3 regions of the Promicromonospora noduliphila genome follow, and region 3 is predicted to be linked to each of the others. Evidence: predicted binding sites of a transcription regulator. Region 3 holds the regulator's gene; each other region holds the start of a gene.

Region 1 (5,913 bases), 1.8 Mb from region 3:
AACTCCTCGGTGCTGAGCCCGAGATAGTCGGCGTAGAAGCTCTTCGCCGTCTCAAGGTCGGCCACCCGAAGGTTGGCCGTGACGCGTGTGGCGTGCATCGTTCCTCCTGTCTTGGCGCCGCCGATCTAGGCCGCGGACATTTCAGCGCACGTACGAACCATCGTCTCGCCCAAGCCCGGTCTCAGCGAGGAGCACCGTCACAACCGTGGCAGGTCTCCCCGGACGCGCGCGTCCGGCAGCCGCACCGTGACGCGCAGCCCGCCGTCGGCGCGGGGGACGACGGTGAGCGTCCCGTCGTGGGCCTGGGCGATGCTCTTGACGATCGCCAGGCCGAGGCCGACCCCCGCGTGGTCGCCGCGGATGCGCTGGGTGCCGCGCTGGAACGGTTCGGTGAGGGTCGAGACGAGCTGCGGGGTGAGCCGTTCGCCGGTGTTCTCGACGGTGAGCAGCACGGACTCGGGGCGGACGGCGGTGGCGACCTGCACGGTTCCGTGCTCGGGGAGGTTGTGGACGACGGCGTTGTGCAGGAGGTTGGTGGTCATCTGCAGCAGGAGGGCGTGCGAGCCGATGGTCGAGGCGATGTCGCCGGAGTTCTCGATGGTCACGCCCCGCTTCTCGGCGAGGGGAAGGAGCGTCTCGACGGCCTCCTCCGCCACGAGGGACAGGTCGACGTGCTCCCGCGTGAACGACCGCCGGTCGGCGCGGCTGAGCAGGAGCAGCGCCTCGGTGAGGTCGATGGCCCGCGCGTTGACGACGTAGAGGCGCTCGACAAGCTCCTCGGTGTCGCCGCCAGGGTCGTTGCGGGCGACGTCAAGCAGCGTCTGCGTGATCGCCAGCGGGGTACGCAGCTCGTGCGAGGCGTTGGCCGCGAACCTCCGCTGTTCGGCGACGTGTGCCTCGAGCCGCCCGAGCATGGCGTCGAAGGCGTCGGCGAGCTCGCGGAACTCGTCGCGCCGGCCCTCCAGCTCGATCCGGTGCGAGAGGGATCCTCCCGCTGCCTGGCGGGTGGCGCGCGTGATGCGAGTCAGCGGGGTGAGCATGCGCCCCGCGAGGATCCACCCGCCCACCAGGCCGAACACCAGCAGGGCCACGAGCGCAGCGGTTGCCCTCGGAATGAAGGCGCTCTCCAGGTCGGAGCGGTTCGGGACAAAGATCACCGGGCCGCCACGCCGGGGCAGGTCGTAGGCGATGCTCTCGGGCACGTACCGCAGCAGGAACACCCAGACGACCGCGAGCAGCAGAGCGCCCGCGAGCATGAGGAACCCGGCATAGCTCAGGGTGAGCCGGAGACGAGCGCTCATCCCGGGCTTTCTATCCACGGCCGCGTTCCTCGCGTCCGACGTCCGGCTGGACGTCACGTCCCGCGTTCGACTGAACGTCACGTTCCGCGTTCGACTGAACGTCACGTCCCGCGTCTCGGTGGACGTCGCTCTCGCCGTCCGGCCGGGCGTCGCCTTCGCCGTCCGGCCGGGTGCCACCTCCGCCGTCCGGCCGGACGTCGATGCGGTAGCCGACGCCGGGCACGGTGGCGATGATCCACGGTTCACCGAGGCGTTTGCGCAGCGCCGAGACGGTGATGCGCACGGCGTTGGTGAACGGGTCGGCGTTCTCGTCCCACGCCCGCTCCAGGAGCTCTTCGGCGCTGATCACGCCGCCCTCGGCGGCGACCAGCACTTCGAGCGCGGCGAACTGCTTCCTGGTCAGCGCCACGTAGCGGCCGTCGCGGTAGACCTCGCGGCGGAACGGGTCCAGCCGCAGGCCCGCGATCTCCCGCACGGGTGGCCGGTTGTGCGCGCGCCTGCGGTCGAGCGCCCTCAGCCTCAGCACGAGCTCGCGCAGCGCGAACGGCTTGGTGAGGTAGTCGTCGGCGCCGAGCTCGAACCCCGAGGCCTTGTCGTCGAGCCGGTCGGCGGCGGTGAGCATCAGGATCGGCATACCGCTGCCGGAGGCGATGATGCTCTTGGCGACCTCGTCGCCCGACGGGCCGGGGATGTCGCGGTCGAGCACGGCGATGTCGTAGGTGTTGACGCTCAGCAGCTCCAGCGCGGTGTCGCCGTCGCCGGCCAGGTCCGCGGCGATCGCCTCCAGGCGCAGCCCGTCGCGGATGGCCTCCGCCATGTAGGGCTCGTCCTCGACGACCAAGACACGCATGCCCTCGATGCTACGAGCCGGCACATATCGCCGACATACCGAAACTGCCCGGCGCCTACCACACCGGCACGCCGCACCGTCCGCCGTCGGCGAACCCTGAAATTGAGTCGGGTCGACTCACGTTGAGCTGATCATCAGCATCATCCGGAGGAGGACACCATGACCACCGTTCTGACCCGTTCCCCGTTCGCCCACGCCTGGCTCCGCGACCCGTGGAGCCCGCAGTTCGCCGCGACCGAGGGCCCCGTGCCCGCGGCCGACGTCTACCGCGAGGGCGAGGACCTCGTCGCCCGCCTCGACCTGCCGGGCGTCGACCTGGCCGACATCACCGTCGAGGTCGAGGGCCGCAAGCTCGTCGTGCGCGGCGAGCGCAAGGACCAGCGCTCCGAGGAGTCGGAGGGCCGCCGCATCTCGGAGGTCCGTTTCGGTTCCTTCCGGCGCGTCGTCACGCTCCCGAAGACCGTGGACGGCGACGCTGTCCGCGCGTCCTACGACGCCGGCGTGCTGACGGTCACCGTGACCGGCATCTTCGCCGGCACCACGCCGCAGCGCATCGAGGTCACCACCGCCGCCTGATCATTTCAGGCGCACACACCGACGGCGCCCGACCGCTCATGCGGCCGGGCGCCGTCTGCGTTGCCCTGTCTTGAGCGCCCGCGCTCACCAAGTCTTCGAGCGCCCCGCGCCCACCAAGTTCGCCTTTGAGCCCCGCACTCACCGAGTTCGGTCCGACGTCGGACCGAACTCGCCGACTTCGGTCGGTTGTCCTGAGATCGGTCCATTGATGGACCGATCTCAGGACAACCGACCGATCTCGGCGACGGCGCAGGGCAGCTGACCGAACTCAGTGGAGTCCAACAGGCCCGCGCGCCAGCGCCGCGGCGCCCACCACCGTCGCGTCCGCGCCGAGGGTCGCCCGGCGCACCTCGATCGCGTGTCCCGACACCGGCGGCTCGTCGCGGAGCCGCGTCAGGAGCGCGGGTTCCAGCAGGTCCCAGGCGCGGGCCAGGCCCCCGCCCACCACCACGTGTCCGACGTCGAGCAGCGCCGCCAGCATGAGGACCGCCGACCCGACCGCCCGGCCGGCGTCGGCGAGCACCCGGACCGCCGTCTCGTCCCCTGCGCGAGCACGGGACTCGATCTCGGTTGCGCCGACGACCCCAACACCACCACCCTCAGCACCGACAAGCTCCGCGTACCGCCGCTCCACCGAGCGGCCCGACGCGAGCGTCTCCAGGTGCCCGCGCTGGCCGCACGTGCACCGCGCGTCACCGAACCCGGGCATGTGCCCGATCTCCCCCGCCGCGCCGGCGCCGCGGTACAGCGCGCCGTCCAGCCACAGCGCTCCCCCGACCCCGGTCCCCAGCGCGATGCCGGCAGCGGACCGGACGCCCCGGACGGCGCCCCAGGTCGCCTCGCCCACGAGGAACGAGTCGACGTCGTTCGCCACCGTCACGGGCAGGCCGGTCCGGGACGCGAGGCCGGAGCGCAGGTTCGTGCCGACCCAGCCGACGAAGGAGTCGCTCGCCGCGAGCACCTCGCCCGTCCAGGGGTCGACGACACCCGCCGCACCCACGCCGACCGCCGCAACGGGCACACCCGCCTCCGCCGTCGCGCGCGCCACCAGGCCCGCCGCGACGTCGAGCATCACCTCGCCCCCCGACGGCGTCGGCGCGGTCGCCGAGGCGAGCACCTCGCCGTCCGGCGTGACGACGGCGGCCCGGATCTTGGTGCCGCCGATGTCGACGCCCGCGGTGGACCCGTCCGTCATGGGGCGACGCCGGAACCGCCGCCGGCCTCCGACACCAGCCGCCGCCGCGCCGCACGCCGTTCGCGCTGCGCCGCTGGATCCGGCGTCGGCACGGAGGCCAGCAGCTCGGCCGTGTACAGCTCGCGCGGCGCGCTGAACACCTCCGCCGTCGTGCCGCTCTCGACCAGGCGGCCGGACCGGAGCACGGCCACACGGTCGGTCAGCTCGTGCACCACGCCCAGGTCGTGGCTGATGAACAGGCAGCCGAAGCGCAGCTCCGCGTGCAGGTCGCGCAGCACCTGCAGCACCTCGGCCTGCACGGAGACATCGAGGGCGCTGGTCGGCTCGTCGGCCACCAGCAGGCGCGGGCGCAGCGCCAGGGCGCGCGCGAGGCCGATGCGCTGCCGCTGCCCGCCGGAGAACTCGTGCGGGTAGCGCCGCTCGGCCCCCGCCGGCAGCCGCACCGCGTCCAGCAGCTCGCGCACCCGCGCCCGCCGCTCGGCCGCCGACAGGCGCCGCCCGTCCCGCCCATGGATCGCCAGCGGCTCCGCTATCGACTCGCCCACGAGCTTGCGCGGGTCCAGCGACCCGCCGGGATCCTGGAACACGACGCCGACGTCGGCCAGCAGGCGCCGTCGTGCCCGCCCCCTCGCGCGTGCCACGGACGTGCCGAGCAGCAGCACCTCGCCCTCGGACGGCGTCAGCAGGCCGAGGCAGGCCCGCCCCGCCGTCGACTTGCCCGAGCCGGACTCGCCCACCAGCCCCAGCATCTCGCCCGCGCGCACGGTCAGGTCCAGGCCCTCCACCGCGCGGACGGTGCGACCCTGCACGCGGTAGTCGAGGCTCACGCCGCGCAGGTCGAGCACCACCTCGCGGTCGCCCGCCCCGGCCGCTGGCACCGGCTTCCGGTCCGACGCCGAGCCGCGCCCGCCGTCCGACGCCGCATCCCCGCCCGGTACCAGGGCGACACTCGCCGGCGGCGCCGCCGGCACCGCGTCGAGCAGGCTCCGCGTGTACGCATGCGCCGGATCCAGCAGCACCTGCTCCACGGGCCCGTGCTCCACGATCCGGCCGTCGCTCATCACGGCCACGTCGGAGGCGAGGTCGGCGACCACGCCCATGTTGTGCGTGACGAGCAGCAGCGCGGTGTCCCGCTCGGCCACCAGCTCGCGGAGCAGGTCGAGGATCCCGGCCTGCACGGTCACGTCGAGCGCTGTGGTCGGCTCGTCCGCGATGATCAGGCGCGGCTCGCAGGCCAGCGCGATCGCGATGACCACACGCTGCCGCTGGCCGCCCGACAGCTCGTGCGGGTACTGCCTCGCACGCCGCTCCGGGTCCGGGATGCCGACCGACCGGAGCAGCCCGACGGCCCGCTCGCGGGCCACGGCACGCGGGACCCGCTCGTGGTTGAGCACGGCCTCGGCGATCTGGTCGCCGAGGGTCATGGTCGGGTTGAGCGCCGTCATCGGCTCCTGGAAGACCATGGACGCCACCCGGCCGCGCAGGTCCACGAGCTGGTCCTCGGCGGCGCCGACGACGTCGCGCAGCCCGCCGCCGTCGGCCAGCTCGACCGAACCCGTGACCCGTGCCGTGGACGGCAGCAGGCCGAGGACCGACAGCGACGTGACGCTCTTGCCGGAGCCCGACTCCCCCACCAGCGCGACCACCCGCCCGCGCCGCACCTCCAGGTCGATGCCGCGGACGGCGGGCACGTCACCGGAGCCGGTGGCGAAGGTGACCTTCAGGTCCCGGATGCGCAGGACGACGTCGTCCTGGCGTGCCGTGTCCACGGGCGGCGCGCTCATGCCGTCCTCCCCTTCACGTCGAAGACGTCCCGCAGCCCGTCGCCCACGAAGTTCAGGGCGCACACGACGACCACTATGGCGAGGCCGGGCGGCAGGATCAGCCACCACGCACCCTGGTAGATGTAGTTGATGCCGTCGTTGAGCATCGCGCCCCAGTCGGTGGTGGGCGGCTGGACGCCCATCCCGAGAAAGCTGATGTAGGCGACG
Region 2 (5,913 bases), 610 kb from region 3:
GCCCGGCGCCGCTAACGCCGGGCGGTCAAGCTCCTGATCAGGCCAGCTGCTCCGACCGGGCCGGGGCCGGCAGCCATGCGTGGACAAGTCCTTTTCAGGGCACGAAGCCAGTCAGTTGAAGAGTCACACGCACAGCCACCAGCCCACAGCCCAGCACCATCAGGCTGCGAAAGCGATCCTCACAGTCAGGTCATCGGCATTCCGAGCTGCCGATCACCTGACCTTTTACCGATCATCCGTGCCGTCAGATCGGGGGGCGCTTGGTCGCGGCCTCTTGCCGGGGGAGCGCCTTGCTCAGGAGGCGGAGCAGCTCTCGGCGGTCTGCCGTGGTGAGCGGGCCGAGCGGTGCACCGGCGATGATCTCGACCAGACGGCTAGCCTGCCGATCCTCGTTCGGGCCACCACAGGGGCTGGCGTCCGCTGGGGGCTGGTCAGCCGTGCGGCTCGACGTCGGCACCCTGCTATGTCCCCTCCGCCCAGGTCGGCAGTTGGCATCGAGATCGGCCCAGCGCTGGACCGATCTCGATGCCAACTGCCGACCTGAGCGAACGGGGCTTAGTGGACTGCCGACCTGGGCGAGCGCGGCTCAGCCAACTGCCGACGTCGTGAGCGTGGTTCGGCTCTAGTGCCGCTGCTTCTCCAGGGCCTTGCGGACCTGTTGGACCAGCGCGAAGACGAGCAGCGCGGCGAACGCGATCGAGGCGACCCGGTCGGGCATCACCACCGACAGGCTGGCCCCGCCGAACGAGAAGCCCGACGCCACCAGGCCGATGATCGCGGCGGTCTTCAGGTGGACCAGCCGGTTGCGGGCGTTGACCCAGGTCCCGGAGATCGCGGTAGGGATCATCGCGACCAGCGACGTGCCCTTGGCGAGCGCGGGCGCGAAGTCGAACAGGGCGGACAGGCCGGGCACCGCGAGCTGCCCGCCGCCGATGCCCAGCAGGCCGGACGCCACACCCATGACGAGCCCGAGCCCGACCATCCCCGCGCCGTCCAGCAGGCTGGGCAGACCTTCCGCGGTGTCCACCTCCGGCGGCTCCCCGAACCCGTCCAGCAGGGACCGCACGATCCCCGCGAGCAGCACTCCGACGAACAGCCAGCGCAGCAGCGCCTCCGGGACCCGGGCGAGCAGCCGCGCACCGACCACCGCACCGATCACCGAGCCCACGACCAGCAGGCCGGCGGCGATCAGGTCGACGGCGTCGTGCATCAGGTACGGGATCGAGCCGACGATCGCCGCCGGGAGGATCGCGGCCAGCGAGTACGCGCTGGCACGGCGCTGGGTCAGGCCGCCGAGCGAGGTCAGGAGCGGCACCATCACGATGCCGCCGCCGAGGCCGAACAGCCCGGAGAAGGTGCCACCGACGATCCCGACGAGGACGGAGCGGGAAGGGGTCAGGGAGTCGTCAGTCTGCGCGGTCACCCCGCGATGATCTCAGGTGTGCGGCGATGGTCCGCGCACAGTCCATCGACTCGGTGAACGTGGTGTCGACCTCCAGGTCGTAGGCCACGCCCTCGTGGACGACGTCGGCCTGCTTGGCGGCCATGCCGGCTACCCGGTCGCCGCGGGCGGCCTCGCGCTCCTCGGCGACCGCCGCACCGCAGTGCACACCCACCCAGAGCGTCGGCACGTCGCCCAGGGCGTCCAGCCAGCGTCGCTGCGATCCCGCGCCGCCGAGGAACACGTCGTCGACCACGATGTGCGCACCGGCGCGCGCCATGGCGACCAGCCCGGTGATCCACGCGTCCTGCAGCGCCATGAACTCGGGGCCGACGTCGACGCCGCCGTCGTCCGCGAACCCGATCCCGTCGCCGCCGGAGTCAGGCGGGCGGGCATGGCGTCGACGAGGGTGTCGACGCTGAGCGAGAGCCAGGCGTCGGGGAGGACGGCCTGCAGGCCGCGCGCGATCGCGGACTTCCCGGAGCTCGAACCGCCGTTGAGAACGATGACCTGGGTGTTCATGCGGTAACGGTACGAGTGTCGGTGAGGCGCGCTACAGTGATATTCCAAGTTGAGCGGAATAGGCTCAACTTTGCGGCGGTTTCATCCCGTGCAGACTTCAGCGCTCTCGGAGGGGCTTCATGGACACCAAGTTCACGACCATGTCGCAGCAGGCGATCGGCGACGCGATCCAGTCGGCGTCGGCCGCAGGCAACCCGCAGCTCGAGCCGGTGCACCTGCTCGCCTCGTTGCTGCAGCAGGAGCGCGGCGTGGCCGTCGGGCTGCTCGACGCGGTCGGGGCGAACGCGCAGGCCATCGGCCAGCGGGTGCGCGCGGCGCTGGTCGCGCTCCCCCAGGCCAGCGGGGCGAGCACGGCGCAGCCGAGCGCGAGCCGCGCGACGGCCACCGTCCTGGACCTGGCGGCGAAGGAGGCACAGGGCCTCGGCGACGAGTACGTCTCGACGGAGCACTTGCTCGTCGCCATCGCGGCGGGCCAGTCGCCCGCTGCCCAGATCCTCGTCGACGCGGGTGCGACCGCCGACGCGCTGCGCGCAGCGCTGCCCGCCGTCCGGGGCTCCGGCCGGGTCACCAGCCCCAACCCCGAGGGCACGTACAAGGCTTTGGAGCAGTACGGCACCGACCTGACGCAGCGCGCCCGTGACGGCAAGCTCGACCCGGTGATCGGCCGCGACTCGGAGATCCGCCGCGTGATCCAGGTGCTGAGCCGCCGCACCAAGAACAACCCGGTGCTCATCGGTGAGCCGGGTGTCGGCAAGACCGCCGTGGTCGAGGGGCTGGCCCAGCGCGTCGTCGCGGGTGACGTGCCCGAGTCGCTCAAGGGCAAGCGCCTCGTGGCGCTCGACCTGGCGAGCATGGTGGCCGGCGCGAAGTACCGCGGTGAGTTCGAGGAGCGCCTCAAGGCGGTCCTGGAGGAGATCACGGCGTCGGACGGCGAGGTGGTCACCTTCATCGACGAGCTGCACACCGTCGTCGGCGCGGGTGCCGGCGGCGACGGCGCCATGGACGCGGGCAACATGCTCAAGCCCATGCTCGCCAGGGGTGAGCTGCGCATGGTGGGCGCCACCACGCTCGACGAGTACCGCGAGCACATCGAGAAGGACCCCGCGCTGGAGCGCCGGTTCCAGCAGGTCTTCGTGGGCGAGCCGTCGGTCGAGGACACGGTGGCGATCCTGCGCGGGCTCAAGGAGCGCTACGAGGCGCACCACAAGGTGACGATCGCTGACTCGGCGCTCGTGGCCGCCGCGTCTCTCTCCGACCGGTACATCTCCGGCCGGCAGCTCCCCGACAAGGCGATCGACCTGGTGGACGAGGCCGCCTCGCGGCTGCGCATGGAGCTCGACTCGTCCCCGATCGAGATCGACGAGTTGCAGCGCGCCGTCACGCGCCTGGAGATGGAGGAGGTCGTGCTGTCCGAGTCCGCGGACGCCGCGTCCAAGGACCGGCTGGAGCGCCTCCGGGCCGACCTGGCGGACCGCCGCGAGGCCCTGGCCGCGCTCACCGCGCGCTGGGAGTCCGAGAAGGCCGGGCACAACCGCGTGGGCGACCTGCGGGCGCGCCTCGACGAGCTGCGCACCGACGCCGAGCGCAAGCTCCGCGAGGGCGACCTGGAGGGCGCCGCGCGCATCCAGTACGGCGAGATCCCGGTGGTCGAGAAGGAGCTGGCCACGGCAGAGCAGGAGGAGTCGGAGGTCGAGAGCCTGCCGTCCCCGGACCAGCCGATGATCGCGGACAAGGTCGGCGCGGACGAGATCGCCGAGGTCGTGGCCGCGTGGACCGGCATCCCCGCAGGGCGGCTGCTGCAGGGCGAGTCCGAGAAGCTGCTGCACATGGAGGAGGTCCTCGGGCGGCGCCTCATCGGGCAGAAGGCGGCCGTGGCTGCGGTGTCCGACGCCGTGCGGCGCACCCGGGCGGGCGTCTCCGACCCCGACCGGCCCACCGGCTCGTTCCTGTTCCTCGGCCCCACGGGCGTGGGCAAGACCGAGCTGGCCAAGGCGCTCGCGGACTTCCTGTTCGACGACGAGCGCGCCATGGTCCGCATCGACATGTCCGAGTACGGGGAGAAGCACTCGGTGTCCCGGCTCGTCGGCGCGCCCCCGGGGTACGTCGGGTACGAGGAGGGCGGCCAGCTCACCGAAGCCGTCCGCCGTCGGCCCTACTCGGTGGTGCTGCTGGACGAGGTGGAGAAGGCGCACCCGGAGGTCTTCGACATCCTGCTCCAGGTGCTCGACGACGGCCGCCTCACCGACGGTCAGGGCCGCACCGTCGACTTCCGCAACACGATCCTGGTGCTGACCTCCAACCTCGGCTCGCAGTTCCTCGTGGAACCGCTGCTGTCGGACGAGGAGCGGCGCGAGTCGGTGATGACGGCCGTGCGGGCCGCGTTCAAGCCGGAGTTCCTCAACCGGCTCGACGACGTGGTGATCTTCGACGCGCTGACGCTCGACGAGCTCGGCAGCATCGTGGACCTGCAGGTGGACGCGTTCGCGGAGCGGCTGGGGGACCGGCGCATCACGCTCGACGTCACCCCGGCGGCCCGCGAGTGGCTCGCCCTGGAGGGCTTCGACCCCGCGTACGGCGCCCGGCCGCTGCGCCGCCTGGTGCAGCGCGAGATCGGCGACCGCCTCGCCCGGCTGCTGCTCGCGGGTGACGTGTCCGACGGCGACACCGTGGTGGTGGACCGGGCGGACGGCGACGGGCTGTCCCTCGTCCGGAAGGTGCTGACCGCGTAGCGGGGTACTCCGCTCGACGTAGGCCTGCCTACGTCGAGCGGCCGACGCGGGACGCTCCCGGCCCTGCGATGCTCGGTCGACGGGGTGACGTCGCGGTCGGGTACCTGCGGGAATGCCCGCATGTGATGGTGTTGTGAAGGTGACCGCCAGTTCGTTCATAACTGGAAACCCCGCACGTCCCTCTGTGTGTGCGGGTGAATCTGTGCGCGGCGTGCCGCGCACCGCTCGGCACGGTCGTGTGGCGCGCGGGGGGCGAGCCGACGGGGCCACGGGGAGAGGCAGACGGTCAAGGAGGGCCCGGTGCTGCGGTTCCACTTCACTTCGGATGATCTAGCCCGGGTCCGCATCGCGGCGGGTCCGGACCCCATGTGGGAGGTGTTGCTCAGCGCTCACGTGGTGAACCAGCCCTCGGGCCCGCTGCTGTTCGGGGCCTGGCGTGAGCGGGTGCTGTCCGGGCTGCCGCCCGCGGCCCGGATGCTGCTGCGGCTGACGCCGCCGCGCGGCTACTCGCCGGACTTCCTGACCCCCGTCACCGGTGCCGACGACTTCGAGACGGGGCTCGACGCCGTGCTGTCCACGTCCAGGAACCAGCTCAGCCGCGACATCTCGCGGCTGCGGCACGGCCAGCCGCCGCACAGCTGGATGCGCGACCTCGCCAACGGCTCGGCCCCCGCCCTGCGCGGGCTCGGCGCCTCGATGAGCGCGTACTACGAGCACGCGATCGGGCCGTACTGGAGCGGGATCCGGGCCGCCGTCGACCTCGACCGGGCGGCGCGCACCCGCGCCTGGGTGGAGGGCGGCACCGAGCACGCGCTGCGCACCCTGCACCCCGCGATCCAGTGGGAGCACCCCGTGCTGTCGGTCTCGACGGCCGCCGAACGGGACGTCGACCTGGCCGGCCGCGGCCTGCTGATCGTCCCGTCGTACTTCTGCACCCGCGCCCCCATCTCGCTGGCTGATCCGGAGCTACCGCCGGTGCTGCTCTACCCGATCAGCCACGAGCAGGCCTCGGCCGACCGGGACGTCGAGGGACGGGCCGACGGCGGCCGCCCCCTCACGGCCCTCCTCGGCCGCACGCGGGCCGCCGTGCTGCGCACGCTCGGCACCGGGGCGACGACCAGCGAGCTGGCGCAGCGGCTGGCGATCTCGCCGGCGTCGGCCTCCGAGCACGCGACGGTGCTGCGCAACGCCGGGCTCATCGCGAGCGGACGCGAGCGCAAC
Region 3 (5,913 bases):
CCCGACGCTGCACGAGGCGCTCATGCACTCGGCCGACGCCGACGCGACGGCCACCACGGTGAACCTCGTGGTGGAGCCCGGGTACAAGATCGGCGAGAAGGTGGTCCGGGCCGCCCGTGTGGGCGTCGTCGGACCGGAGTAGTCGCGTTCTCGATGGCCGGGTCCGCCCCACCCGGGCGGGCCCTGCCGTCGAGGGCACAGTGCGGAAGGAGGTGCCATGACCGGTCAGGACTGGATGGAGAAGGACTTCTACGCCGTGCTGGGCGTTCCGAAGGACGCCGACGACGCGGCCATCAAGAAGGCCTACCGCAAGCTCGCGCGCCAGTACCACCCCGACCAGAACCAGGGGAACGCGGCCGCCGAGTCCAAGTTCAAGGAGATCGGCGAGGCGTACGCGGTGCTGTCCGACCCGGAGCAGCGCCGCCAGTACGACGCCGTGCGCGCCATGGCGGGTGGCGCCCGGTTCTCCGCCGGTCCGGGCGGCGCGGGAGCCGGCGGGTTCGAGGACATCATGGGTGCCATGTTCGGCGGCCAGGGTTCCCGCCGGGGCGGCGGACCACGGGTCCGCTACCCGCAGAGCGGCGGCGCGGGCTTCGAGGACATCCTCGGCTCCATGTTCGGCAGCGCCGGGTACGGTTCGGCCGGCCCGACCGGGTTCACGGCACCGAGCGCCGGCGCCGACGTCGTCGCGCAGGTCACCCTGCCCTTCCGGGCGGCGGTGGAGGGTACGACGGCGGACCTGGAGGTCAACGGCCGCACCATCACGGCCCGGATCCCTCCTGGCATCAACGACGGGAAGAAGATCCGCCTGCGCGGCAAGGGCAGGCCCGGCGTCAACGGCGGCCCGGCGGGCGACCTGGTCGTCACCGTGCACGTGGCGCCCCACCCGGTCTGGACCCTCGACGGCGTCGACCTCCGGATGAGCGTGCCCGTCACGTTCACGGAGGCGACCCTCGGCACCACTCTGGAGGTACCGACCCTCGACGGCGCGACCGTGCGCCTGAAGGTGCCGGCGGGGACGCCGTCGGGCCGGGCGCTGCGGGTCAAGGGCCGCGGCGCGCGGACCGCCACCGCGACCGGCGACCTGCTCGTGACCGTGCAGGTGGCCGTGCCGCAGAAGCTCAGCAAGAAGGCCAGGCAGGCGCTCGAGACGTTCGCCGCGGAGAGCGACGGCGAGGACGTGCGCGCGGGGCTGGCCGAACGGGCGGCGGAATGACGCCCGGTGCGGTGGGGCACCTGCCCCGCCGCACCGCCGTCCGCTAACCTGCCCGGACGCGAAGAGAGCACGAGAGACAGGGAGGGCGCACATGGTCGACGACGACGCACCCGTGCTCACCGTCTCCAAGGCCGCCGAGCTCGCGGGTATGCACCCGCAGACGCTGCGGCAGTACGACCGCCTGGGGCTGGTCGTGCCCCGGCGCACGCGCGGCCGTGGCCGCCGCTACTCGCGCAGGGACGTGGCGCGCCTGCTGCAGGTGCAGCAGCTCGCGCAGGGCGAGGGCATCAACCTGGCGGGCATCAAGCGCATCCTCGACCTGGAGGCGCACGTCTCCGTGCTGGAGGAGCGCCTCGGTGACCTGCTCATGCGGGTCCAGGAGGAGAGCCGCGTGTTCGCGGCGGGCCCGTCCGCCGGCGATGTCGTGGTGGTGCAGCGCGGTCAGCGGGTCCGGAGCGCCGCCGTGCGGGTGGACCTGGAGCACCGCAGCGTCGGCGGGGGTGCTGTAGTGCTCTGGCGGCCCGCGCCGCGTCGCGAGGACTGAGCATCCTCGCGGGCCACCGGGCAATTTCCGAAATGCAATTCTTTCGTTAATCGAGAAGATGCGAGAGAATGTAGGTAAGGCATTCCTTGGTCTACGCGTTCTGCAATTCCGGAATAGGCTTGGGCTATTCCGGACCAGGAACGCGCGAGCGAGGAGAGACCCATGAGCACGCTGATGGAGATGCCGGAGGTCGTCGAGTGTTCGATCGACGGCTGCGGCTACAACCACGACCACGGCTGCCACGCGGGCGCCGTCACCATCGCGGGGCACACGGGCGACGCCTCCTGCGCCACGTTCATCCCGCTCGGCACCAAGGGCGGCCTGGAGAAGGTCATCGCGCACGTCGGCGCGTGCCAGCGCGGCGAGTGCATCCACAACGAGAATCTGGAATGCCGGGCCCCGTCGATCCGGGTGGGCTCCGGTCCCGAGGACCCCGGGCACGCGGACTGCCTCACCTTCCAGGAGCGCTGAGCCTCCGGGCGCCCTGAATCCTGCGGCCTTTCCGGGAAGGAAGCGCCGCGCGGGACCGGTCCTCCGCGCGGCACAGGGCTGTTCAGCGGGCCAGGTGGTCCAGCAGCAGCAGCGCGTCGGCGTGCGTACTCGGCAGCCGCTCCACCCAGACGCGGGTGGGGCGGCGCACCTCTGTGGTGAGCCCGAGCACCTCGGCGTTGCGCTCGACGACGCGGCGCAGCGACTGGCCGAGCTCCGCGGTCGACGGACCGCGCTCGCACAGCACCACGAACGTGCCGTCGCCGACGGCCGCCATGGGATGGCCCTCGCCGAACACCTGGTGCAGGGTGCGCCCGATGGCCGCGGAGCGCGCTAGGCGCTGCCACGTGTCGAGGCTGTCGAGGCCGACGTCGAGCACGAGCAGGCAGTGCGAGGTACCGGCGGCGGTGCCGGTGCGCTGCGCCGTGCCGTAGGTCTCGCGTAGCCGCTCGCCCAGGTACTCGCCGGTGGGCAGGCCGGTGGAGGGGTCGCGCGTGGCCACCTGGTAGGGCACGCGCTCGCGCTCCCCGACCCAGCCGATCGCGGCGGCGCGCAGCGCGCCGACGTCCGTGGGGCGCCCGAACGCGGCGTAGAGGCACGCGACGTCGTCCAGCGCCTCGGTGATGCCGGCGCCGACGCTGGCCCGGGCCGCTCCCAGTCGCTCAGCGGGTGCGATGACACCCCGCCCTTCCGCCAGCGCCTCGGCCAGTGCCTCTACGGCCGGGTGCTCCCAGTCGTTCGGCCGGATCCATACCGAGGCCAGACTCGTAGCGCGCCACCGCTCGCGCAGGTCGTGCACACGCACCTGCACCTCCTGCTGTGACTCGCTCATGATGAAAGGACCCTCACGGGCACTCATCATGACGCACCTTCGGCGGTGATGTACCGCACTTCACCCGAACCTCACCCCGGAATGTTTATTTTCCACCCCCTGAATCCGCGGCGTGCCTCTATAGTCTTGGGCAGGACGGCGACAGGCCGGGGCCGACGTGACGACCGCGAGAGTCGGGTAGACGTGAGGCAAGTCGAGAGCAGCACAGGGGGAACCCCCAGCGACGCGGAACTGATCTTGCAGGTCAGGTCGGGTGACCGCGACGCTTTTGGCGTGCTCTACGAGCGCCATGCCGGGGCGGCGCGGGCGCTCGCCCGGCAGTACGTCTCGCCGGCCGACGCCGACGACGTGGTCGGCGACGCCTTCAGCAAGCTGTTCGAGATGCTCCGCCGCGGGGCCGGGCCGGACGCCGGGTTCCGCACCTACCTGTACACGATGGTCCGCCACCGGTCGTTCGACGTGTCGCGCGGCGCCGCGCGCACGCGTCCCAGTACGGACGACGAGATCGAGTCGGTGCTGGGCCGGGTCGCCTCCCAGGAGGACCCGGCGCTGGCCGGCTTCGAGCAGAGCGTGGTCTCCAAGGCCTACTTCAACCTCCCGGAGCGCTGGCGCGAGGTCCTCTGGTACGTGCTGGTCGACGACCTGAAGCCGGCCCAGGTCGCGCCCGTGCTGGGCCTCAGCCCGAACGGCGTCTCCGCGCTGCTCTACCGGGCCAAGGAGGCGCTGCGGGCCGGATACCTCCAGCAGCACCTGACCCACGCGCCGTCGGACACGTGCCGGACCGTGAACCCGCTGCTGGGCGGGTACGTGCGCGACAGCCTGTCCAAGCGCGAGACCGCGAAGATCGACAGCCACCTCGCCACCTGCGGCACGTGCAGCGCCCTGGTGCTGGAGCTCCACGACGTCGCGCACGGCATGAAGACCGTGATCGCCCCGCTGGTGCTCGGCGCGGGCGGGCTGGCCCTGGTGGGCGCCGGTGCGCCGATCGGCGGCCTGGCCGTCGCCGCCAAGGCCGGCGCCGGCGCCGCCGTCGGCGGTGCGCCGACGGTGGGGGTCGGGGCCGCGTCGACCGGAACGTTCTCCGGGGCGATGTCGTCGGCGGTCTCGGCGACCGCTGGTGCCTTCGCCTCAGCGGCCGCCGCCGCGACGGGCGGCAGCATGGCCGCGGGCGCGATCGCCGTCGCGGCGGTCGGCGTGGTCGCGGCGCTGCAGATCGCCGGGCCGACCGACGGCCCCGGCCTGCCGACCGACACGGTGATCGCCACGAGCGAGGGCCGCGAGCTGCCGCCGGGCGCCACCACCGAGGAGATCCAGGACGAGCCGGTCCTGCCGACCGACGTCGAGCCCAGCGGGAAGACGTACCTCGTCGTCGACTACACCGACGCCTCGCAGCCGCTGCTGCCCCGGCAGGCCCAGGATCTGTCGCTCACGGTGGAGAACACCGGCACGACCGGGGCCACGGGTACCCAGCTCGAGATCACGCTCCCGAACGGGCTCACCGTCGCGGAGCAGGACGGGCCCTTCGGCACGGGAGTCGGCGGCCGCCTGGTGTCGAACCGTCTGGCGTCGAGCACGGAGGGTGCAGACGACGGCACCACGCCGACGCCGACCCCTGGGGCCACGCCGTCGTCGTCGGCCTCCGCCTCCGGCACGAACGAGGCCGCAACCGAGGGCACGAGCACGGGCGCCGACACCTCCGACACCGCGTCGGACGGCGAGACGCAGGCCGAGCCGAGCTCGTCGCCCAGCACCTCGGCCTCGACGGGTTCGATGCCCGCCGTCGGGCCCGCCGAGTGCACGCCGACCGAGCGGGAGAACGTCCTGATCTGCTCGCTCGGCGAGCTGGCGCCGGGGGCGAAGCACGAGGTAGTGGTGCCGGTGCAGGCCAACTCCGGCGGCGACTACCCGGTCGGCGCGGAGCTCTGGGCCGACGGCGTCGAGCGCTTCGCCGCCGACCTGCCCGCCCGCACCGTCGCGCCGTTCGGCCCCGAGCTGTCCGCGCAGACCGAGGACGTCTCGCTCTCCAGCCCCGGCAGCGCGTCGCTGCCGGTCCGCGTCGTCAGCACGGGCGACCGCGCGGTGGCGGCCGGCACCTGGTCCGTCGCGGTGAGCCTGCCCGACGGCGTCACGCCCGCCTCCACCCAGCCCGCCCTGTCCTGCGCGCCGGGCGAGGTGCTGAACGTCTGGCTCTGCACCCCGCACGCCGGGACGGATGCGGCGGCCGTGCAGCTCGACCCGGGCGGCACGGTCGACGTGCCGCTCAGCATCACCACGGCCGCGCCGTCGTCGGCCGAGGCCGCTGTGCTCGGCACCGCGAGCGTGCGCCCGGTCCTCGAAGGATCCGCGTACCCGGCCTACGCCACGCTGGTCGCGACGTCGGCCTGGGCCAACGCCGACGCCGGCGTGGGCAGCGTCGCGGCGGAGTGTCTCGCCGAGGGTGGCGTCAACAAGGCCGACGCCGCCGTGACCGGCACCTACACCAACACGACCCAGCGCACGGTGCGCGTCGGGCTCGAGGCGGCGGGGGGCCGGGCGTCGTCCGGCGACCTCCTGCCCGGCCAGTCCACCACGCTCATGGTCAACGACGGCCTGCGCGTGCCTGCGGGACAGGCGGTCTTCGTCCTGGCCACCGACGTGGACGGCCGCGAATACGAGACGCGCGTCCCCGCAGGCGAGCACGGGCGGATGGGCTGCTACAGGCCGTCGTGGACCACCGCCACGAGCGCGCGAACCTTCAACATGGGCGGCACGGTCGCGATCGAGGGCACGCTCACCAACCAGACGGACGAGTCGCTGACCGCCATGATGTCCGTGCCGATGGGTGACGGCACC

What was found. The regulator HspR, encoded in region 3, represses chaperone genes until heat shock. The targets are predictions, from matches to a motif close to AAGTTGAGTCNNNNNGACTCAACTT.
Region 1: a site for HspR is predicted at 2,251-2,275, ahead of AC0QU1_RS06260 (Hsp20/alpha crystallin family protein). Genes of this name have one in related genera too.
Region 2: a site for HspR is predicted at 2,010-2,034, ahead of clpB (ATP-dependent chaperone ClpB). Genes of this name have one in related genera too.

Annotation. Positions count from the first base shown of each region.
Region 1 covers NZ_CM167806.1:1,447,132-1,453,044, reverse strand. The annotation lists gene AC0QU1_RS06275 (VOC family protein) at 1-98, opposite strand, end outside; gene AC0QU1_RS06270 (sensor histidine kinase) at 198-1,301, opposite strand; partial or broken gene AC0QU1_RS06265 (response regulator transcription factor) at 1,489-2,151, opposite strand; gene AC0QU1_RS06260 (Hsp20/alpha crystallin family protein) at 2,311-2,727, shown strand; gene AC0QU1_RS06255 (ROK family protein) at 2,996-3,922, opposite strand; gene AC0QU1_RS06250 (dipeptide ABC transporter ATP-binding protein) at 3,919-5,706, opposite strand; gene AC0QU1_RS06245 (ABC transporter permease) at 5,703-5,913, opposite strand, start outside.
Region 2 covers NZ_CM167806.1:271,524-277,436, forward strand. The annotation lists gene AC0QU1_RS01140 (sulfite exporter TauE/SafE family protein) at 623-1,423, opposite strand; partial or broken gene cpt (chloramphenicol phosphotransferase CPT) at 1,407-1,963, opposite strand; gene clpB (ATP-dependent chaperone ClpB) at 2,083-4,692, shown strand; gene AC0QU1_RS01155 (ArsR/SmtB family transcription factor) at 4,993-5,913, shown strand, end outside.
Region 3 covers NZ_CM167806.1:5,698,416-5,704,328, reverse strand. The annotation lists gene grpE (nucleotide exchange factor GrpE) at 1-142, shown strand, start outside; gene AC0QU1_RS24905 (DnaJ C-terminal domain-containing protein) at 218-1,216, shown strand; gene AC0QU1_RS24900 (heat shock protein transcriptional repressor HspR) at 1,308-1,760, shown strand; gene AC0QU1_RS24895 (DUF1540 domain-containing protein) at 1,923-2,231, shown strand; gene AC0QU1_RS24890 (hypothetical protein) at 2,314-3,081, opposite strand; gene AC0QU1_RS24885 (sigma-70 family RNA polymerase sigma factor) at 3,355-5,913, shown strand, end outside.